Regions from separate parts of the Geobacillus thermopakistaniensis genome, predicted to be linked through region 2. Evidence: riboswitches for the same ligand, from Rfam matches in the RefSeq annotation. Region 2 holds a riboswitch; each other region holds the start of a gene.
What was found. Region 2 has a riboswitch for S-adenosylmethionine ahead of T260_RS130295 (bifunctional homocysteine S-methyltransferase/methylenetetrahydrofolate reductase). Riboswitches for the same ligand answer to the same signal wherever they lie in the genome.

Region 1 (11,274 bases), on a different contig from region 2:
TTTGGCAGCGGAAGCCAGGCGAAAAACGACCCATATGGCGCCGGCGCTTCCCAACCGATCTCGCAGAGCGCAGCGATGAACGCATTGCGGCGCGCCTCATACAATGCGACCAACTCCGTGACACAATCTTGCGGACCAAGGAGCGCCGCGGCGGCCGCTTCCTGGATGGCGCCGAACAAGCTGACATACAAATGATCCTGCAAAAGCTCAAGCGCCCGAATGATCCGCTCGTTGCCGACGGCAAACGCCACACGCCAGCCGGCCATATTGTATGTTTTCGAAAACGTATAAATTTCGACGCCGACGTCTTTCGCCCCATCGGCTTCCAGGAAGCTGACCGGTTTCCGGCCGTCAAAGCCGATCGCCCCATAAGCGAAATCGTGCACGACGGCAATGCCGTGCTTGGCGGCAAACGCCACCGTCTCCGCGAAAAATTCCTTTGTCGCCGTCGCACCGGTCGGATTGTTCGGATAGTTTAAAAACATGAGCTTCGCTCGGTCGGCGACCGACTCCGGAATGGCTTCGTAATCCGGTAAGAATCCGTTTTCCGAAGAAAGCGGCATCATCTCCATCCGCGCGCGGGCAAGCGCGATCCCCGACCAATAGTCCGGATAGCCCGGGTCCGGGACAAGCACCACATCGCCCGGGTTGACGAGGCAAAGCGGCAGCTCGACAAGCCCGGCCTTGCCGCCGAACAAAATGGCGACTTCGCGGTCTGGATCGATGTTCACCCCGTATTCACGCGCGTAAAACGCGGCGATGGCTTCTTTCAAAAAGAAGTAGCCTTGAAACGGCGAATATTTATGGTATTTCGGATTGGCCGCCGCCCGCTGCATCGCCTCGACGATATGCTTTGGCGTCGGCTGATCCGGGTTGCCTTGCCCTAAATTGATCACGTCGCATCCGGCCTTGATTTTCTCCCCGACTTTTGCGACAAGCGAGGCGAAAAATTGCTTTGGCAGCTGCTCAAGCAGCTCGGAAAAAGGAATTTCCATCGTCATCGCCCACACCTTCTTAAAAAATTCTTGAAATTCTAGTGCAACATCATATATCGTAAAAAGCAAAATGTAAAGCAAAATTTTTTCGAGGTGAAAACTCATGACGATCCGCATCGCCTGCCTCCAGCTTGATATTGCGTTTGGCGACCCGAACGAAAACGAACGGTGCGCGGAAAGCGCCATTGAATCGGCCGTCAAGGACGGCGCGAATATCATCGTGCTGCCGGAATTATGGACGACCGGCTACGATTTGACGCGCCTAGATGAGATTGCCGACGAAGGCGCCGAACGGGCGAAAGCGTTCGCCTCCCGCCTAGCGCAAGCACACAACATCCATCTCGTCGCCGGCTCGGTCGCTAAAAAAACAACAACCGGCGTGACGAACACGATGATCGTGGCCGACCGGAGCGGTCAAATCGTCGGCGAATACAGCAAACTCCATCTGTTCCAATTAATGGATGAACATTTGTATTTGCAGCCGGGAAGCAGCTTAGGCTTGTTTTCGCTCGACGGGCTTGCATGCGCCGGGGTCATTTGCTATGACATCCGCTTTCCGGAGTGGATTCGCGCCCATGCTTTGGCTGGGGCGGAAGTGCTGTTTGTCGTCGCCGAATGGCCGCTTCCCCGCCTGCACCATTGGCGGACGCTCTTGATGGCGCGGGCGATTGAAAACCAATGCTACGTCGTCGCCTGCAACCGGGCTGGCCGCGACCCGAACAACGTCTTTGCCGGCCATTCGCTCGTCATCGACCCATGGGGCGAAGTGATCGCCGAGGCGGACGAGAAGCCGGGCATTCTCTCGGCCGACATCGATCCCGCACTCGTTGCGGACGTCCGCGCGCGCATCCCGGTGTTTGCCGACCGCCGGCCGCACGACTACGAAGCGGCAAAAAATTTTTTCAAAACGTATTGACAATCGATTGATCGACCATGTATCATTCGAATCAAACAACCAAACGATTGACAACATCGTGAAAATTGCAAAAACTGAATACGAGAAATCGGTACTCTTATCAAGAGTTGGCTGAGGGAATTGGCCCAATGAAGCCCAGCAACCGACCGTAATACTATCGTGAGATAGGGCGCACGCCAAGGGCGGCGCCGGAAGCGTCATGCTTCCGCAGGGCACGGTGCTAAGTCCAACAGAAAGACCGATGTCTTTCTGAAAGATAAGAGGCGCGAAGAACGTAATGAATCTTCAAGCCTCTTTCCGTATGCGAAAGAGGCTTTTTCATTTGCCGGAAACGCCGAGATTTCAGCGCCGCGTCAGAACCGGCATTTGAAAACGAGCGAAATGAAAAAAGGGGGAACAAGGAAATGACCACTGTTCAAACATCGGTTTACGAACCGCTGACCGAACCGAAGGCGGTATCTCTCGCTGTCCGCCTCGGCCTATTCCGCGACGGAGCGCCGCTTGCCTGCCGCGAGATCGGCGACGGGAACTTGAACCTTGTTTTTCATATCGTCGATCAAGAAACGAAACAAGGCGTCATCATCAAACAAGCGTTGCCGTACGCCAAAGTGGTCGGCGAAAGCTGGCCGCTCACGTTAAAGCGCGCTGTCATTGAAAGCAACGCGCTGCGCACGTTTGCGAGCTATGTGCCGCAATACGTGCCGAAAGTCTACTATTCTGACGAATCGCTCGCCATTACGGTGATGGAAGATTTGTCCCGCCTGCAAATCGCCCGCAAAGGGTTGATCGAAGGAAAAACGTATCCGCTTTTGTCCCAGCATATCGGCGAGTTTGTCGCCAAAACGGCATTTTATACGTCTGACTTCGGCATGAACCAGCAAGAGAAAAAGAAATTGGCGCAAAGCTTCGTCAATCCGGAACTGTGCAAAATTACCGAAGACCTCGTCTTCACCGACCCGTTTTTTGACCACGAAACGAACAACTTTGAAGACGAATTGCGCCCAGACGTTGAAGCGCTTTGGGGCGACGACCGCCTCCATCTCGAAACGGCAAAGCTGAAGCGCAAGTTTTTAACCGAAGCCGATGTGCTTTTGCATGGCGATTTGCATACCGGCAGCATTTTCGCCAGCGATGACGAAACGAAAGTGATTGACCCGGAATTCGCCTTTTACGGCCCGATCGGGTTTGACCTTGGCCAATTTTTCGCCAACTTGCTGTTAAATGCGTTGTCCCGCCCTGAATCGGAGCGACAGCCGCTCTTTGACCACATCGACCGGACATGGGACGTTTTCACGTCCGTGTTCTCAAACCTTTGGCGCACCGAGAGTGTGGAAACGTACGCCGCGACGCCGGGCTTGCTCGAGGACGTGCTCCGGCACGCGTTCATCGATGCTGTCGGCTTCGCCGGCTGCGAAGTGATCCGCCGGACGATCGGCCTTGCCCATGTGGCGGACCTTGACGGCATTGAGCAAAAAGAGGCGCGCCTTGCAGCCAAACGTCATGCGCTCCGCCTCGGCCGCCGCTTGATCATTGAGCGCCGCGTGTTCACCGGAACGGAAGACTTCCGCCGCCTGTTTGCCGAAACGGAACAATAATGCCATACAATCGTCCGGGTCTCGACGCAAGCTGCGCGGCGCTGACCCGGACAAACCAAAAAAAAAGAGAAAGGAAGATGGCGATGAGCACTTTTGCCATCCCACGCTCCGTTGAATGGCGCGAGACGCATGTGACGATTTTAAACCAGCAAAAGCTTCCATCCATCATCGAATATATCGACTTGCACACTCTGGAAGACGTCTATGAGGCGATTGCCACGCTGAAAGTGCGCGGCGCGCCGGCGATCGGCATCACCGCCGCCTATGGCCTGGCGCTTGCCGCTTTACGCTACGACACCGAATCGCTCGATGAATTCCGCCGTCGCTTGAAACGAGATCGTGACTACCTAGCCAGTGCCCGGCCGACTGCCGTCAACTTGTTTTGGGCGCTCGATCGGCTCGTCACCGCTGCGGCCGACGCCCTTTCCGTCAACGAGGCCAAAACGACGCTCGTCCACGAAGCGATTCGCATTCAAGTAGAAGACGAGGATGTGTGCCGCCGCATTGGCGAGCATGCCTTGTCGCTCTTCAGGCCCGGCGAGCGGGTGATGACGATTTGCAACGCCGGCTCGATCGCCACCGCCCGCTACGGAACGGCGCTCGCCCCGTTTTATTTGGCGAAAGAAAAAGGAATTGAACTATCCGTTTACGCTCTCGAGACGCGGCCGGTGTTGCAAGGGGCGCGCCTGACCGCTTGGGAACTGATGCAAGCGGGCGTTGATGTGACGCTCATCACCGACAACATGGCAGCGCAAGCGATCAAGGCGAAAGGCATTGGCGCCATCATCGTCGGCGCCGACCGGATCGCGCAAAACGGCGATACGGCGAACAAAATCGGCACGTTCGGCCTGGCCTTGCTCGCGAAGTCGTTTGACATTCCGTTTTACGTCGCTGCGCCGTTGTCCACGATCGATTTGACGACGAAAACAGGTGCGGACATCCCGATCGAAGAGCGCCATCCGGATGAAGTGACCCACATCGCCGGCGTGCGCATCGCCCCGGAAGGCGTCAACGTATACAATCCGGCGTTTGACGTAACGCCAAACGAACTCATTACCGCGATCATTACCGAAAAAGGCATCATTCGCGGCAATTACAACGCAACGCTGCCATCATTATTCACAAAGGAGGAGCAACATGAAACGATTTAAGGCCTTATCTTCCCTTTTTCTTCTTTTCTTTGCCGTGTTCTCCATCTTGGCTGGCTGCACACACGAGCAAGATGCCGTTAGCTCCAAGCCAGCCAACGGAGCCAAGACCACGAACAACAAAACGGAAACGACATCCAGCCACTCGACGGCAACAAGCGACGAGCAAGCGGCCATTCCTGAAAAGTTGAAAAAGCCGGTGAAAATCGCCGCCATTATGCAACTGTCCATCGGCACGTTCTCATCGCAATACATCGCCGGCGTCAAAGAACAAGTGCAAAAATTCGGCGGCGAGGTGCAAATTTACAACGCCGACAACGATTTAACCAAAATGGCATCGTACGTTGAGACGGCCATTACACAAAATGTGGACGCCATTTTGCTTGACCACGGCCGCGCCGATGCGCTCGAAGGCCCGGTGAAAAAAGCCGTCGCCAAAGGCATTCCAGTTGTGGCGTTTGACAACGATTTGAACATTCCCGGCGTCACCGTCATCGACCAAGACGACTACAGCCTCGCCTGGAAAACATTAAAAACGCTCGCAGAAGACTTAAACGGGGAAGGCAACATCGTCACGATTTGGGTCGGCGGCTTTACCCCGATGGAACGCCGCCATGTCATTTATGACGCGTTCAAAAAACGCTATCCGAACATTAAAGAAATTGCCAAGTTTGGCACGGCGAGCGCCAACACAGCTTTGGACACACAAACGCAAATGGAAGCGATTTTGAAAAAATACCCGAACAAAGGCGACATTGACGCTGTCTTCGCAACTTGGGACGAGTTCGCCAAAGGGGCGACGCGCGCCATCGAGCAAGCTGGGCGCACGGAAATTAAAGTGTATGGCATCGATTTGAGCGATGAAGACTTGCAAATGATCCAAAAACCAAACAGCCCATGGGTGGCGACAACGGCGACCGACCCAGCCGAAGTCGGCCGCGTCCAAGTGCGGTTCGCGTATCAAAAAATCGCTGGAGAAAAAACGCCGAACATTTACTCGCTTGAGCCGCATTTAGTGAAACGGTCCGATCTTCCGGACAAACAAGTGTCGATGAATGAGCTTTCGCAATACATCCCGGGCTGGGGGCAATCCAATGTCGCCATCTCGCCGTGGATGAAAACGTTGGAAGCCCAGGTGAACAAAAAATGAACGGGTTGTCAATGCGGGGCATGGAAAAATCGTTTGGCGCCGTGCGCGTGCTCGACGGCGTGGACTTCGACGTTCGTCCTGGCGAAGTCCACGCCCTTTTAGGCATGAACGGCGCCGGCAAAAGCACGCTCATGAACATTTTGGCCGGCGCCATTCCGCCTGACGCTGGTACGATCACGATCGACGGTACGATATACACGTTTTCATCGCCGCGCGAAGCAAAACAAGCCGGCATCGGCCTCGTCGTTCAAGAAGTTGACACAGCGCTCTTTCCCGGCTTGCCGATTTACGAAAATGTAGCGGCGGACGAGTTCGTCCATGTGAAGCAACGGCCGATTCGCTCGCTGCGTCAAGAAAAAGAGCGGGCCGCCGCCCTGCTTCGCCGCGTCGGCCTGTCGTTGCCGCCGACGAAATTGGTTCGCGACTGCTCGCTCCATGAAAAGCAGCTGATTGTGCTCGCCAAAGTGCTGTCATCCAACGCGCGCTATATCATCCTAGACGAACCGACGGCCGCCTTAAGCGAGGCGGAAACAAGGCGTCTGTTTGCCATCATCGATGAACTGAAGCAGCAAGGCGTCGGCTTTATTTACATCTCTCATAAACTGAAAGAAGTTCAGGAGATCGCTGACCGGCTGACGATTTTGCGCGACGGCCGCGTCGTCTATCACGGAGGCGCCCGCAGCCTGCCGCTTGAGGACATCGTCCTTCATATGACTGGAACGAAGCGGACCGCCGCCGCGAAACAAGCACGCACATACAGAAGCGACATCGCGTTTGCCGCCCGCGGAATTTTGATCGACAAAACCGGGACAACAGTCGACCTATACGCCCACCGCGGCGAAATCGTCGGCATCGCTGGCCTCGTCGGCGCCGGCAAGACGGAGCTTGCCGAAAGCCTCATCGCCCACCGGAACACATCCGGCGAGTGGGAAATTGATGGCAGACGCTATGTGTTCTCATCGCCTTATGAAGCCATCGACGCCGGCCTTTGCCTCATCCCGGAAGAACGGCGCAAACAAGGGTTGTTTTTGCCCGAATCAGTGAAAACGAACTTGACCGTCCGCCTTCTTTCCCGCCTGTCGCGCTGGCAATGGATCAGCTGGGCGAAAGAAGCGGCTGAAGCCGACGGGCTCGTCCGCTCGCTAGGTGTTCATCCGCCGTCAAGCACCACCGTCGTTCGCCACTTGAGCGGCGGCAATCAACAAAAAGTCGTCATCGGCAAATGGCTCAACACAAACGCACGCGTCTTTTTGTTTGACGAACCGACCAAAGGGATCGACGTCCATGCGAAGCAAGAGGTGTTTTCCATCATTCGCTCCCTTGCCGATGAAGGAAAAACGGTGCTGTACTTTTCCAGCGAATTTCAAGAGCTGCTTGACATTTGCGACACCATCTACGTGATGGTCGACGGCCGGCTGCTCGCTCGCCTGCCGGCCGCTGAATTGACGTATGAACAGCTTGTTTACTATTGCAGCGGAGGTGAGATCCATGAGCCAGCCAGCCGTTTCCACAACGCCGTCGAAAAAAACGGCGCCGTCCATTCTTGAATGGTTGTATAAACACGGCACCTTGCTGGCCATTCTTGCCGTTATCGCCTACTTCGGCATCACGCAAGACCGATTTTTTACGTATGAAAACTTCAGTGACATTTTGCGGTCCATTTCGATCGTGACGCTCGTGGCAATCGGCATTACGTTTTCGCTCATCGTCGATGGCTTCGATTTGTCCGTCGGCTCGACGGTGAGCCTAGCGACGATCGCGAGCGCAGCGGCGCTCGTCCTGTACCGCCAAGAAATTTTCATCACCCTGCTCGTGCCGCTGTTGCTCGGCATTGCTGTCGGGCTCTTGAACTCGTTGTTGATCGTCAAATTCAAATTGCCCGATTTGCTCGCGACGTTGGCGACGATGTACGCCATTAACGGCGTGCAGCTCACCTATACGAAAGGGTTTTCGATCTACAACGACATGCCGCTGCCCGATGGCGGCACGGCGCCGGGCAAATTCATTCCTTCCTTTTTATTTATCGGCCAGGGAGAGCTGTTCGGCGTGCCGTTTTCGGTCTTGCTTATGCTGTTTGTCGTCATTGCCGCTCATCTGTTTTTAACGTACACGAAACCCGGCCGCCTCTTTTATTTGACCGGAGAAAACCGCGAGGCGGCAAGGCTCTCAGGCATCCCGGTCAACCGCTATCGGACATATGCATACGTCATCAGCGGGTTTTTTGCGGCCTTAGGCGGCATCGTCCTTGCCTCGCGCATCGGCACCGGGCAAGTGTCGGCCGGCGCCTCGCTTTTAATGGACAGCGTCGCCGCCGCCTACATCGGCTTTTCCGTCTTTGGCGCCGGCAAGCCGAACGTCATCGGCACATTGTTCGGCTCGATTTTAATGGGCGTGTTGCTGAACGGCTTGACGATGGCAAACGTTCCGTATTACGCCCAAGACATTATAAAAGGCGCCATTTTAGTCGGCGCCCTCGCCTTGTCGCATTGGCAAAAAAAATAACGCCCGATCTCTGCCCCCGTGGATGGCAATCCTCGGGGGCAGACGCGTTTTTCTAGGCAAGCCGTCAGCCTCTTTTTCCGCCTGCTTCATTGCAGCATCCGCATACAACGCCTTCCAAACCCTTTGCCTGTTCCACGAACGCAAGAGCGTCATCTACGTAAGCGGCGCTCAAGCTCCAACAGCTTCGCCTTCACATCGGTGCGGCTTCCAGCATAGCCAATGAGAGCGCCGTTTTTGCCGACAACGCGGTGGCACGGAACGAGAATCGACAGTTCATTCGCCCGGTTTGCCTGACCGACGGCGCGCACCGCTTTCGGGCGGCCGATTTGCGCGGCGATGTCAGCGTATGTCGCCGTCTCGCCGTACGGAATGCGGCAAAGCGCCGCCCACACCTCTTCTTGGAAGGCAGTTCCCTTCCACTTCAGCGGCAAGTCAAATGCTTGGCGTCGACCGTGGAAATACTCATCCAGCTGCCTAAGCGCGCGTTCAAGAAGCGGCGACCAGCTTTTGACAGCCGGATGTTCGCCGGCGAACGCGCGCCATTCTTCTGGAAACAGCTCGACTTTGACAATCGCGTCGCCGTCGGAGGCGATGTAAATGTCGCCGAGCAGCTCTGAGCGGTATACTGCATATTCAATCGTCATCGTCGTCCTCCCTTTCCATTCGTTCGATCGGCAGCGTGATATGGAACGTCGTGCCGACGCCGACTTCGCTTTCCACTTCAATTTTCCCTTGGTGCTCTTCTATGATTTTATAGCTGACCATCAAGCCGAGGCCGGTGCCGCGTTCTTTCGTCGTATAAAACGGCTCGCCAAGCTTTTTGATTTTATCTTTTGGAATGCCGCATCCTTGGTCGGTGATGGAGATGCGCACATAGCACCCGGCGCGGGTGATGCGCACCGTAATGTCCCCGCCTTTTGGCATCACTTCGATGGCGTTTTTCAAAATATTGATGAACACTTGCTTCAACTGATTCGGCTCGCAATACACCGGCGGCAGCCCGCGCTCGAAGTCGGCGATGATTTGCACGTTGTGCATCATCGCTTGGGCGCTGATCAAATCGATCGTGTCTTGCATAATTTTGCAGATATCATTTTGTTTGTACTGCACCGCCTGGGGCTTCGCCAAGACCAGAAACTCGGTGATGATCGACTCAATCCGTTTCAATTCCGACATAATGACATTAAAATACATCGAATAGTCGCCGTCAATGCTTCCTTGCAACAGCTGAATGAAACCCTTTAGCGCCGTCATCGGATTGCGGATTTCATGGGCGATGCCGGCGGCCAATTCCCCGACGACGTTGAGCGTATCCGACTTGCGCAACTGCAGCTCCATCTCCTTGCGCTCGGTCACATCGCGCAGCATCATCATCCCGACGCCGGGAATCACTTCCTTTTTCAGTGAAAACTCAATAATTCTCCCTTTTCCCTCGTCGAAAAATTCGACCTCGCCGCTCGCTTCGCCGGTGCGTTGGCATTGTTGAAGCAGCTTGTTGAGCTGGCGGCGCGCCCGCTCCGGAACGAGCTCGACCACCATTCGGCCAAGGAGCGCCTCCTTTTCGACGGAAAAAATGCCGCAGACAACCGGATTGGCGTCGATGATCCGATGCTTGGCATCCCAAAGCAAAATACCATCCATCGCATGATCGAAAATGCTCCGGAACTTTTGCTCGCTTTCGCGCAGCTCGCGCTCGATTTTCCGCCGCTCGCTCACATTGCGGAAAATCGTCAAGTGGTACCCGTCGATCGCTCCTTTTTTCATTGTGAACTCGAGCTGCTTATCCTCACCGTTCGGCATATGAAACGTCAGCTCGTCACGGATTTCCCCTTTGCGCCGGAACTCGCTGAAAATGCGTTTCACCTTTTCGTCCCCATAGTCGACAAAATCAAACAAATTGCGGCGCACAAGCAAATTCAAGGGCAGCTCAAACGTCCGGCTCGCCGCCGGATTGGCGTTCAATATGCAGCCAAAATCGTCCCAAATGAGGATCGCCTCATGCGCTTGTTCGAAAATAGCCCGGAACCGTTCTTCGCTTTTTTGCAACTTGATTTCCATATTTTTTCTTTCTGTCACATCGCGCATAATGGCCATGTAAAACCCGCTATAGACGTTGGAAGTCGCCGTCAGCTCAAACATTTTCACCGTTCCGTCCGGGCGGACAAGCGACAACTCGCCTTTGGCCGTTCCCTTTTCTTTCACTTCCGCGAGCAGCCGAGCGAACTCATTGGCGCATTCGCGGGCGACGAACTGCTGAAACGACAAATTGAGCAGTTTTCCTTTTTCCAAGTTCAAGCTCATCGAAAACGCCGGATTGACATCGATAAACCGCCCAAATTCATCGAAAATGACGATGCCGTCAACAGCGCGGTTGAATACGTCGCGAAACAAAAACTCATGAATGATGCGTTCGCGCTCAAGCGCCTTATGGGCTGAGATGTCGCGCATCATGACAAGGTCAAATTCGTCGAACACATCCTTTTTCATCGAAAATTCCACATGCTTCACTTTGCCGTCCGGCAGTTTGATGAGCAGTTCATCGCTGAACGAACCGAACTTTTGCAACATCGAGCGCTGAAACAGCAAAATATCGGGCGGCACAAGTTCGAGGAACGAAGAAAACGAATGGCCGATCAACGAAAACTTATCCATCTCAAACAGCTTGCACGCCGCTTCGTTCACATCGACAAATTCACCGTTTTTATTTAAAATCACGATCGCATCGAGCGACCGCTCAAAAATGATCGAATAACTGTTCAACCGCTCTTTTAACCGCCGATTTTCCTCTTCAAGCGACCGCACATCCGGCGATGCATTTTGTTCTTCCCGAGGAGAAAGGCTTTGGGCCATATCCATCTCTCCTTGTCTATTCAAACCATTCAACGAAATATATATTCGATGTGGAAAAATTTACTCCTCCCTTGATTTACGAAGATTTTTTAAAATTCTTTTCCACAATGTTCGACAA
Region 2 (11,274 bases):
TTTTCAAATAAATGGGCGTCCACACGGATTTGTAGTTGGACAACGTCCAATGGCCGTCAAGATCCAAAAACGATTCATACACCAAAAAGACAATCGGGGCCACGACAAACAGCACAAGCCAAATGCCATAAGGGATTAAATACCAGTTCCGCCACGCCCGTTCCGTCATGCGTCCTCATCCTCCTTTTCGAGTCGCATGACGTGAATCGCTTCCGGTTCAAAACGAAGGCCGACCGTTTCCCCGACTTCGGCCTTTTTCGTCGAATGGACAAGCCATTCGTTGCCGTTTTCGTCATAGCCGCAAATTTCATAATGGACACCGCGGAATAAGAGCGAATCGACGCGGATGACGATCTGCCCGTCTTCCGGCGCCGCGAGCTCCAAATCTTCCGGGCGGATGACGACATCGACCGGTTCGTTTGGCGCGAAGCCGCGGTCAACACACGCAAACTGTTTGCCGGCAAATTCGACGAGGAAATCGTCGATCATGCGCCCTGACAAAATGTTCGATTCGCCAATGAAATCGGCGACGAATCGATTGACAGGCTCGTCGTAAATGTCTTTCGGCGTCCCAAACTGCTGAATTTTCCCTTTATTCAGAACAAAAATGTAATCGGACATCGCCAGCGCTTCTTCTTGATCATGCGTGACAAAAATAAACGTAATGCCCAATCGGCGCTGCAATTCACGAAGTTCATACTGCATTTCCGTGCGCAGTTTCAAATCCAAGGCTGACAGCGGTTCATCCAAGAGCAGCACCTCAGGTTCATTGACAATCGCCCGGGCAATGGCGACGCGCTGACGCTGGCCGCCTGACATTTCTTGAATGCGGCGGCGCTCATAGCCGTCTAAGTTGACAAACCGAAGCGCTTCCCTCACTTTCTCGCGAATGTCGGTTTCTTTCATCTTTTTCACGCGCAAACCAAACGCAACGTTTTCAAACACATCGAGATGAGGGAACAATGCATAGTCTTGAAAAACAGTGTTGACTTGCCGTTTGTTCGGCGGGACGTTTTGAATCGGCTTTCCGTGGAAATAAATCGTTCCTTCCGTCGGCTCGATAAACCCGGCAATCAGCCGCAAAATCGTTGTCTTCCCACAACCCGATGGTCCAAGCAGCGTATAAAACTTCCCGCGCTCCATCGCAAAACTGACATCATCCAGTACGGCTGCGCCGTCGTATTCCTTCGTCACTCGCTCGAAGCGGATGATTTCTCCGTTCACTTTCAGCCCCCCGTCTTCTTCATCTCCATCATTCCTAATTAGAACATAGAGACAATGAAAGTGCAATGACAAAACGATCGTTGAACGGTCTTCCCACCCATGCCAATGCTTAAGAAGCGAAAAATGGTCGATGATGCAATTGATAAGGCAACATACCGCCCGTTTTCCTCTCTTACAAGACATAATCAAGGTATTGAAAAATAAATCCAATTAAAAATCTAATATTTTTGCCTCTATCGGCTCAAACGTTTCTATGTGAACATGGAAAAAACCAATTTTTTCTATTATAATATATCTATGAATTCTGTTAGGGAGGAATGAAATTGAAAAGCATCAAACCCGGCCGCGGTCCGTCGATGCAAGGACTCTTCGGCAGCATCGCCGCTGTGTTGTTCGGCATCTTTTGGATGGTGATGGCATTCTCCATCACCGCGGACTCGCCGTTTCCCGCCGCCCGCTTTTTTCCGTTTTTCGGCCTTGTCGTCATCGCCATCGGCGTATTTCAAGCGTTTTACCATTACAAAAATGCGACGGGAAAACAACGCATGTCCTTATTGGACATTGTCGACAGCGAGGAAGAGCCCGACCCGCTGAACGTCCGATTTGGAAGCCATAAACAGCCAAACAAGCATTGCCCTCATTGCGGCGGGCATGTGCAGCACAATTTCCAATTTTGCCCCCAATGTGGAAAAGAGCTTCTCCGTTGATCCGAGAAATTCTTTTTTGAAATTTCCTCGCTTCACCGTATTGAATAATTTCGAAAAATACATTAAATTATATAGTAATCATCAAAACGCTGCCGCACAATTGCATACGGACATTCTTATCAAGAGAGGGGGAGGGACTGGCCCGGTGAACCCTCAGCAACCTGGCCCGCGGCCAAGGTGCTAAATCCAGACAGGCGGAAGCCTGGAAGATAAGAAGAAGCGAATGAAAAGTCTTCTTCTTATAGAAGGCTTTTTTCTTTTACTACGGAGAAACGGGGGAATCGAACGTGGGATTGCTGGATAAGTTGAAAGAGCGCATTCTCATCGCCGACGGGGCGATGGGAACGCTTTTATATTCGCACGGCATTGACCGTTGTTTTGAAGAATTGAATCTATCCAATCCAGATGAAATCGTCCATATTCATGAAGCGTATATCGCCGCGGGCGCCGACGTCATTCAGACGAATACATACGGCGCCAACTATGTGAAACTCGCCCGCTACGGCCTTGAAGATGAGGTGCCGGCCATCAACCGCGCGGCGGTGCGGCTCGCCAGGCAAGCGGCGAACGGGCGGGCGTACGTGCTCGGGACGATCGGGGGGCTGCGCACGTTAAACAAAAGCGTCGTCACGCTCGAAGAAGTGAAACGGACGTTTCGCGAGCAGCTGTTTGTCCTGCTGGCTGAAGGAGTCGACGGCGTGCTGCTCGAGACGTATTACGATTTGGAAGAGTTGGAGACGGTGCTTGCCATCGCCCGCAAAGAGACCGACTTGCCGATTATCGCTCACGTCTCGCTCCATGAAGTCGGCGTCTTGCAAGATGGCACGCCGCTCGCGGACGCCCTTGCCCGCCTAGAGGCGCTCGGGGCCGATGTCGTCGGACTGAACTGTCGTCTCGGTCCATATCATATGCTTCGGTCGCTCGAGGAAGTGCCGCTGCCGAAGCAGGCATTTTTGTCGGCGTATCCGAACGCGAGCCTCCCGGATTACCGCGATGGCCGGCTTGTCTATGAGACGAACGCTGAATATTTCGAGGAAACAGCCAAAGCGTTCCGCGACCAAGGGGTGCGCTTGATCGGCGGGTGCTGCGGCACGACGCCGAAGCATATCGCAGCGATGGCAAAAGCGCTCTCCGACCGAACGCCGGTGACGGAAAAAACGGTGAAACGGCGCGCGGTGTCTGTATCAGTGCAAGCGGATCGGCCCGCCCCATCTCCCCTTCCCGAGCTTGCCCGCACGCGCCGCTCGGTCATTGTGGAGCTGGATCCGCCGAAAAAATTGGGGATTGACAAGTTTCTTGCTGGGGCGAAAGCGCTCCATGACGCCGGCATCGATGCGCTGACGTTGGCCGACAACTCGCTCGCCACGCCGCGCATCAGCAACGCCGCTGTCGCCACGATCATCAAGGAGCAGCTCGGCATCCGCCCGCTTGTGCATATTACATGCCGCGATCGCAATTTGATCGGCTTGCAGTCGCATTTGATGGGCTTGCATACGCTCGGCATCACCGACGTGCTCGCCATTACCGGCGACCCGTCGAAAATCGGCGACTTCCCAGGAGCAACGTCGGTGTATGATTTATCATCGTTCGATTTGATCCGCTTGATCCGCCAGTTTAACGAAGGGCTGTCGTACTCGGGCAAACCGCTTGGGCAAAAAACGAACTTCTCGATCGGCGCTGCGTTCAACCCGAACGTCCGCCATTTGGATAAAGCAGTTGAGCGAATGGAGAAAAAAATTCAATGCGGCGCCCACTATTTCTTGACCCAGCCGATTTACTCGGAAGAGAAAATCGTTGAAGTGCACGAAGCGACCAAGCATCTTGACACGCCGATTTACATCGGCATTATGCCACTTGTGAGCGCGCGCAACGCCGACTTTTTGCATCATGAAGTGCCGGGCATTACGCTCTCTGACGAGATTCGCGCCCGCATGGCGGCGTGCGGCGGCGACCCGGTGCAAGCAGCCAAGGAAGGCATCGCTATCGCCAAATCGCTCATTGACGCTGCGTTTGATTTGTTTAACGGCATTTATTTGATCACGCCGTTCTTGCGCTACGACATGACGGTCGAGCTTGTCCGCTACATTCACGAAAAAGAAGCGGCCGCCAAAGAAAGGAAGGTTGTTCATGGCTAACGTCACCTTAGAACAGCAACTGCAAAGAAAAATTCTTGTCATCGATGGCGCCATGGGCACGATGATCCAAAGCGCCAACCTATCGGCCGCCGACTTTGGCGGCGAGGCGTATGAAGGGTGCAACGAATATTTGACCCTCACCGCCCCGCATGTCATCCGCCGCATTCATGAAGCGTACCTAGAAGCCGGTGCTGATATCATTGAAACGAACACGTTCGGAGCGACACGCATCGTGCTTGACGAATATGGCCTCGGTCATTTGGCGCTTGAGCTGAACATCGAAGCGGCCAAACTCGCCAAACAAACGGCTGAGTCGTTCTCCACCCCGGACTGGCCGCGCTTTGTCGCCGGTTCGATGGGGCCGACGACGAAAACGTTGTCGGTGACCGGCGGCGCAACGTTTGAAGAACTCGTCGCCGCCTACGAAGAACAAGCGCGCGGACTGCTCTTAGGAGGCGTCGACCTTCTCCTACTCGAGACGTGCCAAGATACGCTGAATGTCAAAGCCGGTTTTCTCGGCATTTCGAAGGCGTTTGAAGCGGTCGGCCGCCGCGTGCCGCTCATGATTTCCGGCACGATCGAACCGATGGGCACGACGCTCGCCGGGCAGGCGATCGATGCGTTTTTCATCTCGGTGCGCCATATGAAGCCGATCGCCGTCGGCTTAAACTGCGCAACCGGTCCGGAGTTTATGACCGACCATTTGCGCACGCTCGCCTCGCTCGCTGACACGGCGGTCAGCTGCTACCCGAACGCCGGTCTGCCGGATGAGGAAGGCCACTATCATGAAACGCCGAATATGCTGGCAGAGAAAATCCGCCGCTTTGCCGAAAAGGGATGGATCAACATCGTCGGCGGGTGTTGCGGCACGACGCCGGATCATATCCGCGCCATTGCCGAAGCGGTGCGTGATCTCCCGCCGCGGGCGATTCCGTCTTCGTTTGATGTCCACGCCGTTTCCGGCATCGAGGCGCTCATCTATGATGAAACGATGCGTCCGCTCTTTGTCGGCGAGCGGACAAACGTGATCGGCTCGCGCAAATTCAAGCGCCTCATCGCCGAAGGGAAATACGAAGAAGCGGCGGAAATCGCCCGCGCCCAAGTGAAAAGCGGCGCCCATGTCATCGACATTTGCCTCGCCGACCCAGACCGCGACGAACTCCATGACATGGAGCAGTTCGTCCGCGAAGTCGTGAAAAAAGTGAAAGTGCCGCTTGTCATCGATTCAACCGACGAGCGCGTCATTGAACGCGCCCTCACCTATTCGCAAGGAAAAGCGATCATTAACTCGATCAACTTGGAAGACGGCGAGGAGCGCTTTGCCAATGTCGTGCCGCTGCTACACCGCTACGGCGCCGCCGTTGTGGTCGGGACGATCGATGAACAAGGGATGGCGGTCACCGCCGAACGAAAGCTCGAGATCGCCTTGCGTTCGTATGACTTGCTCGTGAACCGCTACGGCGTGCCTGAGCGCGACATCATTTTCGACCCGCTCGTCTTCCCGGTCGGCACCGGCGATGAGCAATACATCGGTGCGGCGAAAGAAACGATCGAAGGGATCCGCCTCATTAAAGAGCGGCTGCCTCATTGCTTAACGATGCTCGGCATCAGCAACGTCTCGTTCGGCTTGCCGCCGGCCGGGCGCGAAGTGCTGAACTCGGTCTTTTTGTACCATTGCACGCAAGCCGGGCTCGATTACGCCATTGTCAACACCGAGAAGCTCGAGCGGTTCGCTTCGATTCCGGAAGAAGAAGTGCGAATGGCCGAGGCGCTTCTTTTTGACACAAACGACGAAACATTAAACGCCTTTATCGAATTTTACCGAAGCAAAATCACCGCCGCCAAACCGGCGCAGACGAACTTGAGCTTGGAAGAGCGGCTCGCCCGCTACGTTATTGAAGGGTCGAAAGACGGGCTCATTCCCGATTTGGAAAAGGCGCTTGAGACCTACTCCGATCCGCTGTCCATCATCAACGGTCCGCTCATGGCCGGCATGGATGAAGTCGGGCGGCTGTTCAACAACAACCAGCTCATCGTCGCTGAAGTATTGCAAAGCGCGGAAGTGATGAAAGCAGCGGTCGCCTTTTTAGAGCCGTATATGGAAAAGAAAGAAGGAAGCACAAAAGGAAAAGTCATTCTCGCCACCGTCAAAGGCGATGTGCATGACATCGGCAAAAACTTGGTCGACATCATTCTAAGCAACAACGGCTACGAGGTGATCGACCTCGGCATTAAAGTCGCCCCGCAACAACTCATTGAAGCGGTGCGCGAACATCAGCCGGACATTATCGGGTTGTCGGGCTTGCTTGTGAAATCGGCTCAACAGATGGTCGTCACCGCCCAAGACTTGCGCCAAGCGGGCATCTCGACCCCGATTTTAGTCGGCGGCGCCGCCTTGACGCGCAAATTTACGGAAAACAAAATCGCGCCCGAGTACGACGGCGTTGTCTTGTACGCGAAAGACGCCATGGACGGGCTTGCCCTTGCCAACCAAATCCAGCAGGGCGAGATTGACTACAAGAAAAAAGAAACGGCCGAAAGCGAGCCAACGCGGCAAACGACGGTGGTCACAGCGGTTAAATCGACCGTCTCGACCGACGTTCCCGTCTACATCCCGGCCGATCTCGAGCGCCACGTGCTAAAAAATGTGCCGCTTGACCACGTGTTGCCGTACGTCAACTGGCAAATGGTGCTCGGCCACCACCTCGGCTTGAAAGGAAAAGTGAAACGGCTGCTTGAAGAGAAAGACGAAAAAGCGTTGGCGTTAAAAGCGGTCGTCGACGAACTCGTCGCCAAAGCGAAAGAGCATGGCTGGATTCAGCCCGCCGGCGTCTACCGCTTCTTCCCGGCGCAAAGCGACGGCAACCGGGTTTACATTTACGATCCGACTGACGGCAAAACAGTGCTCGAGATGTTCGACTTTCCGCGCCAACCGCGGGCGCCGTATCTTTGCCTCGCCGATTATTTGAAATCGAAAGAAAGCGGTGAAATGGATTACGTCGGCTTGTTCGCCGTCACCGCCGGGCATGGCGTCCGCGAACTCGCCCAGCGCTGGAAGGAAGAAGGCGAATTTTTGAAAAGCCATGCCATCCAAGCGTTGGCGCTCGAGATCGCCGAAGGATTCGCCGAGCGCATCCATCAAATTATGCGCGACCGTTGGGGCTTCCCGGACGACCCGGATTTCACAATGGAAGAGCGCTTTGCCGCCAAATACCAAGGCCAGCGCTACTCGTTCGGCTACCCGGCCTGTCCGAACTTGGAAGACCAAGAGAAACTGTTCCGCCTGCTTCATCCGGAAGATGTCGGCATCCGCCTCACCGACGGCTATATGATGGAGCCCGAAGCATCGGTTTCGGCGATCGTCTTCGCCCATCCGGAAGCGCGTTATTTCAATGTGTTATAAGCAGGAAACGAGCTGGCCGAATCGGCCGGCTCGTTTGTCGTTTTTCTTTGAATGCTCCACCCGAACGATATACAGTCACTTTTTTGTTTTTATTTGTTCACGATTCTCCAACTTTTTCAGCCATTCTTCTTTCGCTTGTCTACGAATACTCTTCCAATCCATCGGAGAACGGTCTCCTTTGGGAGGCATACTCCCAAATAACGAAATCAACTGATCTTCCTTTTTGATCATTCATCATCCCCTCCTTCATACTTAGGGAAAACATCATGTTTCAGTTCACTGACAAGGTGCTGAGGCCCGTCATTCCCACGAAATTTGCGATCTTGAGCTAAATGGACGGCAAGGAAACTGAGTTCTCCTCTTGACTCACCATATTTTTCATCATAGATGTCCACCTGACACATAATTCCCCTCCTCCGTCCCATACTAATGATGACAATACATATCCAAGGAGGAGCAAATATGGTCACGAAGCAACAAACGACGCTGCCGCCGCAACACCAGACGCGCCAGCCGGGCCTGCAAACGGAGATGAACCCGCAGCCGATCACCATCAAAGACACCTATAAAGGAAGCGGCAAGCTCGAAAACAGAGTCGCCATCATCAGCGGCGGCGACAGCGGCATCGGCCGGGCGGTCGCCGTCCATTTCGCCAAAGAAGGGGCCGATGTCGCCATTTTGTATTTGAACGAACACGAGGACGCCGAGGAAACAAAACGGCTTGTCGAACAGGAAGGAAAACGGTGCTTGGCCATCGCCGGCGACATCGGCGATGAAACGTTTTGCAAAGAGGCGGTGAAACAAACAATCAAAGCGTTCGGCAAGCTCGATATCGTCGTCAATAACGCCGCTGAACAGCACCCACAGCCGAACTTTCTCAACATCACCGCCGCGCAGCTGGAAAAAACGTTTCGCACGAACGTATTCGGCTACTTTTTCCTAACGAAAGCGGCGCTCCCGCACTTAAAAAACGGAAGCGCCATTATCAACACCGCTTCGGTCACCGCCTACGAAGGAAACGAACAGCTCATCGACTACTCGGCGACAAAAGGCGCAATCGTCGCGTTCACCCGCTCGCTCGCCAAAGCGCTCGTTGGGCAAGGCATCCGCGTCAATGGCGTCGCCCCAGGCCCGATTTGGACGCCGCTCATCCCCTCCACCTTTCAAAGTGAGCAAGTCGCCGCATTCGGCGCCAACACCCCGATGAAACGGCCCGGCCAGCCGAGCGAAGTCGCCCCGTGCTACGTCTTTTTGGCGAGCGACGAATCGTCGTACATGACCGGGCAAATGCTTCATGTAAATGGCGGCAAGTTCATCAGCGATTGACCGCGGCAGCCGCTGGCGCCGAACTTTTTTAATAAAATCACGTTACCTTTTCTAACAAAAATATGGCGTGATTGTAAAAAAATGAGTACGATAAAGCTACGATGTTCCTCTACTTCTTTACAAGGTGCCCCTCTTCTCTCACCCCACCCCGGAATAGGGGCGGGGTTTTTTGTCACATAACAAGCAGCCAATCCGGTTCAGACAAGTACGTTTGACATTCATTTAAGGCGTGTTGAGCCATCATCCCATCAATAAGACGGTGATCGTAAGTAAGAGACAGCGGCATCACAGAAGCAATCTCAATCGAATCATCGACGACCACCGGTTTTTTCTCAACTTTCCCGATTCCTAAAAGACAAGACTGTGGATAATGAATAATCGGCGTGAACCACGAACCATTGGCCGAGCCGATGTTCGAAACCGTGCATGTCCCTCCGCTCATCTCCACCGCTTGAATCGTTCCCGCTCTCGCCTTCGCCGTCAATTCTTCAATTTCTTTCGCAATTTGGAACAACGATTTTTGATCCGCATCACGAATCACCGGGACGAGCAATCCACGGTCAGTGTCAACCGCAAACCCAATGTGAATGAATTCGTGAATGACGATTTCTTCTCGTTCCTCATCAAGCGAAGCGTTGAGCATTGGATACTTTTTCAACACCGCCGCCAGTGCTTTTACCACATAGGCTAAATAGGTCAGTTTCACCCCTTGTTGCTCAGCTAGCGGTTTGATCCGTCGGCGATGTTGAACAAGACGGGTCGCATCGGCCTCGCCAAAATGGGTGACTTGCGGAATGGTCCGCATTGACCGCACCATCGCTTGGGCGATAGCCTTGCGGATGCCTGTCAGCGGCACTCGGCGCACTTTTTCCCGGCTTTCCTGCTTCTTGACAATCTCAACACTAGCAGCAGCCTCATCGGTTGCTTTTTGCTGCCGAACCGACAGTGCTGCTTCAATATCGCTTTTCAATATTCTTCCGTTCTTTCCGCTTGGAGTGATTTCCTCTAAAGACACGTTCTGCTCGCGGGCAAACTTTCGCACTGACGGGGCAGCCACGAATGTTTTTTGAGGAGTCCTTTGTTTTCCCGCGCTCGCCGCACGACGAATATCCTCTTCCGTGATTTTGCCGTTCGCCCCCGTCGGTGTGACCGTACTCCAATCGACGCCAAGCTCCTTGGCCAGTTTTTTTACGCGTGGGGTGATCTTGATCTCTGTCTGCGGATCTCCGCCGTCCGGAGCAAACGTTTCGACGGCAATGACGGCCAGTACTTCGCCGACCTTGGCCGTATCCCCTCGTTTCTTTTTGATCTCTTTTACTGTTCCTGACTCGGGAGCGTGAATTTCTGAAACGGCCTTTTCTGTTTGCACTTCCACCAGCGTGGCTCCTTTTTCCACCGCATCTCCTTCGGAAACGTGCCAAAACGTAATGAAACTTTCATCGTGGGAATCGGATAGTTTGGGCAATGTCACTTCGACAACCATAAGCTGCCTCCCTTGGAACGAACTTCTCCTTATTCATTGACGAGTTGGATCGCCTCACGGAAAATTTTATCGGCATTTGGCAATACAAATTGTTCAAGCGGACGGCTATAAGGAATTGGCACATCCGGAACCGCAATCCGCTTCACCGGCGCCTCCAAATCATACAAACAATGTTCAGCGGCAATCGCGGCAATTTCCGCCGTCATCCCGTACGACAGATAGTCTTCATCAACAACAAGCAAGCGGTGTGTCTTTTTAACCGATTGAATGATCGTCTCTTTGTCCAATGGGACAAGAGAGCGCAAATCGATCACTTCCGCTTGAATGCCTTGTTGTTCAAGTCTTTTGGCCGCTTCGAGCGCCTGATGCACTGACATTTGAATACCGACAATGGTGATATCCGTTCCCTCGCGCACAATATTTGCTTTCCCAAGCGGCACAGTATACGCCTCTTCCGGTACATGCCCAACCGAAGCATCAAGCTGATCCATCCAGCCGAGCCCTTGCAAGGTTTTATGGAACATAAAGACAACAGGGTTATCATCGCGAATAGCGGAAATCATCATCCCTTTTAAATCATATGGCGTCGACGGAGCGACGACTTTCATCCCAGGAAGATGGGCAAAGGTGGCGTACAACGTTTGCGAGTGCTGGGCGGCATCGCTGTAACCGCCTCCCACCGCCGTCATCAATACCATTGGCAGTTTCACCCTGCCGCCGGACATGTACGGAATTTTCGCCATATGGTTGTAAATTTGGTCCATACAAACCCCAAAAAAGTCGACAAACATCAGCTCCACGATCGGCCGCATTCCTTCCGCAGCGGCGCCGATGGCAGCACCGATGAACGCGGTCTCAGAAATCGGCGTATCGATGACCCGTTCCGGTCCAAACTTTTGGAACAATCCCTCTGTCGCTCCAAAAATCCCGCCGTATACTCCGACATCTTCTCCCATCACAAAGACGTTCGGATCTCTCTCCATCTCAAGGCGAATC
Region 3 (7,604 bases), on a different contig from region 2:
AAAATCGGGTCTTGCACCGTTTCGACGTTGTCCAGCTCCCCTTCGACGGCGGCTTGCACCATCGCCCGGGTGTAGGCGAGCTTCATGCGGCTGCCGACGCCGTACGGTCCCCCTGTCCAGCCGGTGTTGACCAAAAAGACGCGGACGTTGTGTTCGGCGATTTTTTGCCCGAGCATTTCCGCGTATTCGACGGCCGGGCGCGGCAAAAACGGTGCGCCAAAGCACGTTGAGAACGTTGCTTCCGGTTCGGTGACGCCGCGTTCGGTGCCGGCGAGTTTGCTTGTGTAGCCGCTTAAGAAATGGTACATCGCCTGTTCGCGCGTCAGCTTGCTGATTGGCGGCAGGACGCCGAACGCATCAGCCGTCAAAAACACGATCGTGGACGGATGGCCGGCGACGCTTGGGTCGACGATGTTTTTGATCGCTTGAAGCGGGTAGGCGGCGCGCGTGTTTTCCGTCAGCGTGCCGTCGTCGTAATTCGGCACCCGCGTCGCGTCGTCGAGGACGACGTTTTCGAGCACCGCGCCGAAGCCGATGGCGTCAAAAATTTGCGGCTCTTTCTCGCGCGATAGGTTGATGCATTTCGCATAGCAGCCGCCTTCGATGTTGAAAATGCCGCGGTTTGACCAGCCGTGCTCATCATCGCCGATCAAGCGGCGGTTCGGGTCGGTCGAGAGCGTCGTTTTTCCCGTTCCCGACAAGCCGAAAAAGAGGGCGACGTCGCCTTCCTGGCCGACGTTGGCCGAGCAGTGCATCGGCAGGATGCCTTGTTCCGGCAGCAAATAGTTCATCACCGAGAAAATCGATTTTTTCATTTCGCCGGCATACTCGGTGCCGCTGATCAACACGGTGCGCCGTTCAAACGAGATGATGATGAACGCTTCCGAGCGCGTGCCGTCAACTTTCGGGTCGGCTTTAAAGTTCGGCGCGCAAATGACGGTGAATTGCGGCTCATGCGCGGCGAGCTCTTCGGCGTTCGGCCGGATGAACAGCTGATGGACGAACAAGTTGTGCCAGGCGAATTCGTTGACGACTTGAATCGGCAGCCGGTATTTCGGATCGGCGCCGGCAAAGCCTTTAAACACGAACAGTTCATCTTTCTTCATTAAATAGTCGAGCACTTTGTCGTACAGTTTATCAAACGTCTCCGGAGACATCGGCTGGTTGACCGCGCCCCAGTCGATCGTTTGCTTCGTTGACGGTTCTTCGACGATGTATTTGTCTTTCGGCGACCGCCCTGTGTACTTGCCGGTTGTCACCGCGACGGCTCCGGTGTGCGTCAGCCGTCCTTCGTTCCGTTGCAGGACTTTCTCGACGAGCTCGGCGACGGACAGTTGATGATGCACGTACGGTTTTTGCAGCAATAAATCAAGCTTATTCGTCATGTTTGCGATCCCCATATTCAAAACCTGCCTTCTTTTTGTAATCACTCTTGAAAATAGTATAACACATTTTTATTAATAGTCCATACTAATTGTGTGGGTTTTTCAAACTTTATTTTGCCCAATGTGTTGGTTTCCTTGAGGAAAGAATTTTCGCGGCTGGAAATGATAAAAAATGAATTTTGATAGTTGACTTTGCCGATTCCGTTGCGATAAGATAAGTCATTGAACGGATACTCTTATCCCGAGCCGGTGGAGGGACAGGCCCGATGAAGCCCAGCAACCGTCACAACTGTACATGTGTGAAATGGTGCTAACCTGTGGCAAGGCGCAGTCCTTGAACGATAAGAGTGAAAGGAAGCAATACGATTGCCATGACCTTTCCTCAGCCGTTACAGGAAAGGTTTTTTATATTGCGAAGGGAAAAAGGGAAATGAGTTCCGTGTCGCCACATTATGCCAAGAGGAGGAAACAAACCGAATGTCAGCCAAACGCCGCTTGTTTACTTCAGAGTCTGTGACGGAAGGACATCCGGATAAAATTTGCGACCAAATTTCTGACGCCATTTTGGATGCCATTTTGGAAAAAGATCCAAACGCCCGCGTCGCCTGCGAAACGAGCGTTACGACCGGGCTGGTGCTCGTGAGCGGGGAAATCACGACATCAACATACGTGGACATTCCGCGCATCGTCCGCGATACGGTCCGGGAGATCGGCTACACGCGCGCCAAATACGGATTTGACGCCGATACGTGCGCGGTGCTGACATCGATTGACGAACAATCGCCGGACATTGCGATGGGGGTGGACCGGGCGCTCGAGGCGCGCGAAGGTCAGATGACTGACGAGGAAATCGAAGCGATCGGCGCCGGCGACCAAGGATTGATGTTTGGGTTCGCCTGCAATGAGACGGAAGAATTGATGCCGATGCCGATTTCGCTTGCGCACCGCTTGGCGCGCCGATTGGCGGAAGTGCGCAAAACGGACGTCTTGCCGTACTTGCGGCCGGACGGGAAAACGCAAGTGACGATCGAATACGATGAAAACGGCAAACCGGTGCGCGTCGATACGATCGTCGTTTCCGCGCAGCACCATCCGGAAATTACGCAAGAGCAAATCCAGCGCGACATTAAAGAGCAGGTCATCAAGCCGGTCGTGCCCGCGGAGCTGCTTGATGAGAACACGAAATATTTCATCAACCCGACAGGACGGTTTGTCATCGGCGGTCCGCAAGGGGATGCTGGGTTGACGGGGCGCAAAATCATCGTCGATACGTACGGCGGCTACGCCCGCCACGGCGGTGGCGCGTTCTCGGGCAAAGATCCGACGAAAGTCGACCGCTCGGCGGCGTATGCGGCCCGCTATGTCGCGAAAAACATCGTCGCGGCAGGACTGGCCGACAAATGCGAAGTGCAGCTTGCCTACGCGATCGGCGTCGCTCGCCCAGTTTCGATTTCGATCGATACGTTCGGCACCGGCAAAGTGTCGGAAGACATTTTGATTGAAGTCGTGCGCAACAACTTCGATCTCCGCCCGGCGGGCATCATCAAAATGCTCGACCTTCGCCGCCCGATTTACAAACAGACGGCTGCTTACGGCCATTTTGGGCGTACGGACATCGACCTGCCGTGGGAGCGCACCGACAAAGCCGCCTTGTTGAAAGAACAAGCGCTGGCGTTGGCGGACAAGTGATGAAAGAAAAAGAGCTGCCTGATCACGGCAGCTCTTTTTTGTCGGCGCACGATGTCCGCTGTTGCTGCAGCGCTTTGTAATACTGCCCTTTCTCGACATATTCGCGGCGGATGCGCTCCATTTCGCGGATATCGTCTTCCGTCAGTTCGCGGACGACTTTCGCCGGCCGGCCGAGGGCGAGCGTGTTGGGCGGAATTTTTTTGCCCGGCGGCACTAAACTGCCGGCGCCGATAAACGCGCCTTCCCCGATTTCCGCGCGGTCCAAAATGATTGAGCCCATGCCGATGAGCGCGTTTTTGCGAACGATGGCGCTGTGCAAAATGACTTGATGGCCGACCGTCACCCCGTCCTCAATGATAAGCGGATTGTTTGGACTTTGATGCAAAATTGAGTTATCTTGAATATTGACCCGGTTGCCAATCACCGTTGGCGCCACATCGCCGCGAATGACGGTATTGAACCAAATGCTTGTCTCTTCGCCGATCACGACATCGCCGGTGATCGTCACATAGTCGGCGATAAAGGCGGAGGCGGCAATTTGCGGCGTTTTGCCTTTGTATGGGTAAATCATGGGCGTTCGTTCCTTTCTGTTGCAAAATCGATCGTTCACCATGTATTGTACAACGCTGCGTCCAAATCGCCAACGAAAGCGAGCGCGCCTAATCGGGATTGGTGAAAAACGTTTCGTTTCGCCCGATGAGTGGTTGGGATCGGGGAAGAAGATCCGATTTCACAAAGCTTCTCAACGTGAGAAGAACCGTTGTTGAGCGGCTTTTTCATTCCGTCGCCAACCCTTTTATGGTTTGCCCCGGCCGCATTGATGGCAATACTGGAAGACGAGATCGCAAGCTGTTCAGACGCGAAACGATTTTGGTTGCCGATAAGATGGAAATGCTAGGAGACGAGACCATGGTGTTTGCACCTGAGGTGAGCCGATTGAACATTCCGAAAAACCCCATCGCCTTGATGAAAATGGTGTATCGTGACGTGCTTCCGCTTGTCCACCGCGAGCTTGCCTATTGGCGGCGCCAGGCCGAGCGCATTCCCGACCCGGAATTGCGGCGCCAGGCGCTCGCGAGCATCGCTTCGAAAACGTTCCATTGCGAAGGCGGCTCCATTTTGGCGCTCTTGGCCGGAGAAAACATGGAGGATTGCATCCGCTTTATCGTTGCTTACCAGACGATCAGCGATTATTTGGATAATTTGTGCGACCGCAGCACCTCGCTCGATCCGCTCGACTTTCGCGCCTTGCACGATTCGATGCCGGACGCTTTGACGATCGGAGCAGAGCCGTCGAACTATTACCGTCATCGCCGCGAACAGGAAGACGGCGGCTATTTGCCGGCGCTCGTCCGCACGTGCCAAGAGGTGCTCGAGACGGTGCGCCATTATGAGACGATCGCCCCATTTTTGCATGAATTGGCCGGATATTATTGCGACTTGCAAGTGCATAAACATGTCGAAGCGAGCGAGCGGGTGCCGCGGCTGGAGAAATGGTTCGCGCAATACAAAGACGCCTTGCCGCCGATGGAGTGGTATGAGTTTTCCGCCTGCTCCGGTTCGACACTCGGCATTTTCTGCCTCGTCGCCTATGCGTTTGGCGAATCGCTGCCGCCGGAGATGGCGAGACAAGTGCGCGACGGTTATTTTCCTTACATTCAAGGACTGCACATTTTGCTCGACTATTTGATCGATCAGGAGGAAGACCGGGACGGCGGCGATTTAAACTTTTGCTTTTACTATCCGAATGAAACGGTGATGCTTGAGCGGCTTTGCCATTTCATCGAAGAGGCCGACCGCCATGTCGGCGCCCTTCCGCACGGCGAGTTTCACCGCCTTATTCACCGAGGGCTTCTTGGGTTGTATTTGTCGGATGCCAAGGTGAAAAAGCAGCGCGGGCTGCGCCGGCTGGCGCGCCGGCTCGTCCGCGCCGGCGGGGCGGCGTCGCAGTTTTTCTATTGGAACGGAAAAGCATACCGCTTTTGGCAGGAGCGGCAAAAACGGCTGTCCTTTTCATAAGGGCGGCCGTTTGCTTGTATTGGCAAAAGGGGCGGGATCCGATTGAATCAGGCGCCCTTATCCGCCCGGGTTTCGAGCGCGAGCAAAAACGGCGGGTTGTTTTGCCGATTGATGAATTCGTATTTCAAGGCATGGACGCGCCGTTGATCAAGAGAGCGGACGTAATCAAGGAGCGCGTCGCGTTCGCGCTTTCCTTCCGGATGGCCGTGGTAGACGACAAGAACGATGACGCCGCCCGGCTTCATGACGGAAAGCAACTGGCGGACCGCTTCGATCGTCGATTCCGGCTGGGTGACGATTTGCTTATTGCCGCCCGGCAAATAGCCGAGGTTGAACACCGCGCCGGCGATGCGCCCGTGTACATCGGCGGGAAGCGCCTCAAGCAGTTCACTATGGCTTCGCTCGAACAACGTCGCCCGCCCGCATAGCCCATGTTTCGCGAGGCGGGCGGAAGCGGCGGTGATGGCCTCAGACTGAATGTCAAAGCCGAACACATGGCCGAAATCCCCGACGCGTTGGGCCAAATACACGGTGTCGTGCCCGTTGCCGACGGTCGCGTCGACGGCGATGTCGCCTTCGTTGACTGCTTGATCAAGCAAAAAGCGGGCAAACGGCAAAATGTTCATCAAAGCCATCGGTTGGCCCCTCCTTGTGATCGTTTCATCGTTTACGTTGGCAGGCGTGGCGTTGCGCCAAAGTGTCGGATGCCATCGCTTTTCCCCTAAACTTTCCATCCTCTGCGCCGGCGTGACAGAAAACCTTGAGCTGACCGACATTGATCGAGCTGAACGAAGATCCTCACGTCGGCATTGTAACAAAAACTTCATGGAAAATCGACCGCTGCCAATCATTGGCGTGATACGGCCGGCCTATGCGGCGCATAGTAAACATGAGGGAATATCACGAAACGAGGTGAGCGCATGGCGACAAGACAATCCGTTGAGGAATTTTTGCAGCGGTGTGAAGATGTGATCCGCTACGCGAAAGAGCAATATACGGAAGCGCAAAAGCAGGAGCATTACAACATCACCGAATACACCAACGCCCAGCAGATGCTCGAGCAGACGGTCATCGATTTAGCGCACTTGGCGCGAAGCTGCAACGCCCAGCAGCGCGAGCAGCTGCATCGGATGCGGCTCCAACTGGAGCAATTGCAAAATGACATGATTTTGCTTGACCGCTGAAACGAGGAGGAACACAACATGAAGCGACGCTTGAAACAAACGAATCCGGAACAAAAAACACGCAACGGCCAAAACAATAACGATCTTGAGCTTGGTCAAGACTTTGACCCGGTGAAGCTGGCGAAAAAGCAATACGAGGAAACGGGCGGCCAACCGATCCGCTCCAAGCAGCGGAACGGGTGACGACAAGCCAAAGGGGCGGAAGCCGCTCCGTCTTGTTCTTCTTTTCGCGCAGGAGCCCCGCTTCAAAAGCCATTGTTTCCGTGGGGAGTTAGTTTGGCAAAAAAGTGGCGGACGCATCGGAACGCTCCGCCTTTTTGATTGCATTTTTTCCTGTTTTCCCCTACAATTATTTCGGAACTCAAAATAAAAGCCAGAAAAGGATGATGACCGATGCCCCGCGCTCTTTGGTGGCTGCTTGTCGGCATGGCGCTCAATGTGACAGGGGCGTCGTTTCTATGGCCGCTAAACACGATCTATTTGCACGAACAGCTCGGCCAGCCGCTCGCTGTCGCTGGTGTCGTGCTCATGCTCAACTCTGGGGGAAGCGTCATCGGCAGCTTGGCCGGCGGCTTTTTGTTTGACCGGATCGGCGGGTTTCGCGTTTTGTTGGCCGGAGCGATGTTGACGATAGCCGCGCTCGGCGGCTTAAGCGTTTGGCACGGTTGGCCGCATTATGCGGTGTTTTTGGCGTTTGTCGGCGTTGGCAGCGGCGTCGTCTTTCCGGCGGCGTCGGCGTACGCCGGGGCGATTTGGCCGGAAGGGGGGCGGCGGGCGTTCAACGCCTTGTATGTCGCGCAAAACATCGGCGTCGCCGTCGGGTCGGCGCTTGGCGGGCTTGTCGCTTCATATTCGTTCTCGCTCGTTTTTTTCGCCAATCTTTTGTTGTATGCCGCGTTTTTGTTTACGGTTGTGGCCGGGCTGCGCCGCGTTCCGCTCTTGCCGCCGCCGAGAAAGAAACGATCCGGAGAAGCGGAAAGAGCGCCATCCCGCTCCGCGGGCTGGGCGCTTGCCCTCCTTTGCGCCGGCTATGGACTGTGTTGGTTGAGCTATGTCCAATGGTCGACGACGATCGCCGCCTATACACGCGAGCTCGGGATACCAGTCGGGCAGTACAGCTTGCTTTGGACGATCAACGGAGCGTTGATCGTCTTGGCCCAGCCGCTGTTGTCAGCGGTCATCCGCCGCTTCATGCCGACGTTGAAGCGGCAAATCGTGATCGGTTTTTTTATTTTCGCCGTTTCGTTTGCCATGCTGTTGGGGGCGCATTCGTTTGCAGAGTTTGCCGCGTCCATGATTGTGCTCACGATCGCCGAGATGATCGTCT

Region 1: another riboswitch for S-adenosylmethionine. It lies ahead of mtnK (S-methyl-5-thioribose kinase); the one in region 2 lies ahead of T260_RS130295 (bifunctional homocysteine S-methyltransferase/methylenetetrahydrofolate reductase).
Region 3: another riboswitch for S-adenosylmethionine. It lies ahead of metK (methionine adenosyltransferase); the one in region 2 lies ahead of T260_RS130295 (bifunctional homocysteine S-methyltransferase/methylenetetrahydrofolate reductase).

Annotation. Positions count from the first base shown of each region.
Region 1 covers NZ_AYSF01000056.1:11,337-22,610, forward strand. Annotated here, with positions in the region: gene T260_RS127850 (pyridoxal phosphate-dependent aminotransferase) at 1-1,001, opposite strand, end outside; gene T260_RS127845 (carbon-nitrogen family hydrolase) at 1,099-1,911, shown strand; SAM riboswitch class I at 2,006-2,174, shown strand; gene mtnK (S-methyl-5-thioribose kinase) at 2,316-3,506, shown strand; gene mtnA (S-methyl-5-thioribose-1-phosphate isomerase) at 3,590-4,657, shown strand; gene T260_RS127830 (sugar ABC transporter substrate-binding protein) at 4,644-5,804, shown strand; gene T260_RS127825 (sugar ABC transporter ATP-binding protein) at 5,801-7,351, shown strand; gene T260_RS127820 (ABC transporter permease) at 7,293-8,306, shown strand; gene T260_RS127815 (methylated-DNA--[protein]-cysteine S-methyltransferase) at 8,456-8,950, opposite strand; gene T260_RS127810 (PAS domain-containing sensor histidine kinase) at 8,940-11,156, opposite strand.
Region 2 covers NZ_AYSF01000045.1:33,854-45,127, forward strand. Annotated here, with positions in the region: gene T260_RS130310 (ABC transporter permease) at 1-169, opposite strand, end outside; gene T260_RS130305 (ABC transporter ATP-binding protein) at 166-1,224, opposite strand; gene T260_RS130300 (DUF7577 domain-containing protein) at 1,548-1,931, shown strand; SAM riboswitch class I at 2,045-2,147, shown strand; gene T260_RS130295 (bifunctional homocysteine S-methyltransferase/methylenetetrahydrofolate reductase) at 2,219-4,066, shown strand; gene metH (methionine synthase) at 4,059-7,469, shown strand; gene T260_RS1000000139945 (hypothetical protein) at 7,545-7,700, opposite strand; gene T260_RS1000000139950 (hypothetical protein) at 7,697-7,873, opposite strand; gene T260_RS130285 (SDR family oxidoreductase) at 7,932-8,795, shown strand; gene T260_RS130280 (dihydrolipoamide acetyltransferase family protein) at 8,968-10,278, opposite strand; gene T260_RS130275 (alpha-ketoacid dehydrogenase subunit beta) at 10,308-11,274, opposite strand, start outside.
Region 3 covers NZ_AYSF01000028.1:68,916-76,519, forward strand. Annotated here, with positions in the region: gene pckA (phosphoenolpyruvate carboxykinase (ATP)) at 1-1,400, opposite strand, end outside; SAM riboswitch class I at 1,619-1,733, shown strand; gene metK (methionine adenosyltransferase) at 1,863-3,074, shown strand; gene T260_RS135350 (gamma carbonic anhydrase) at 3,097-3,645, opposite strand; gene tbcS (tetraprenyl-beta-curcumene synthase) at 3,984-5,093, shown strand; gene mnmM (tRNA 5-(aminomethyl)-2-thiouridylate-methyltransferase MnmM) at 5,141-5,728, opposite strand; gene T260_RS135335 (YtzC family protein) at 6,014-6,277, shown strand; gene T260_RS135330 (hypothetical protein) at 6,296-6,460, shown strand; partial or broken gene T260_RS135325 (MDR family MFS transporter) at 6,671-7,604, shown strand, end outside.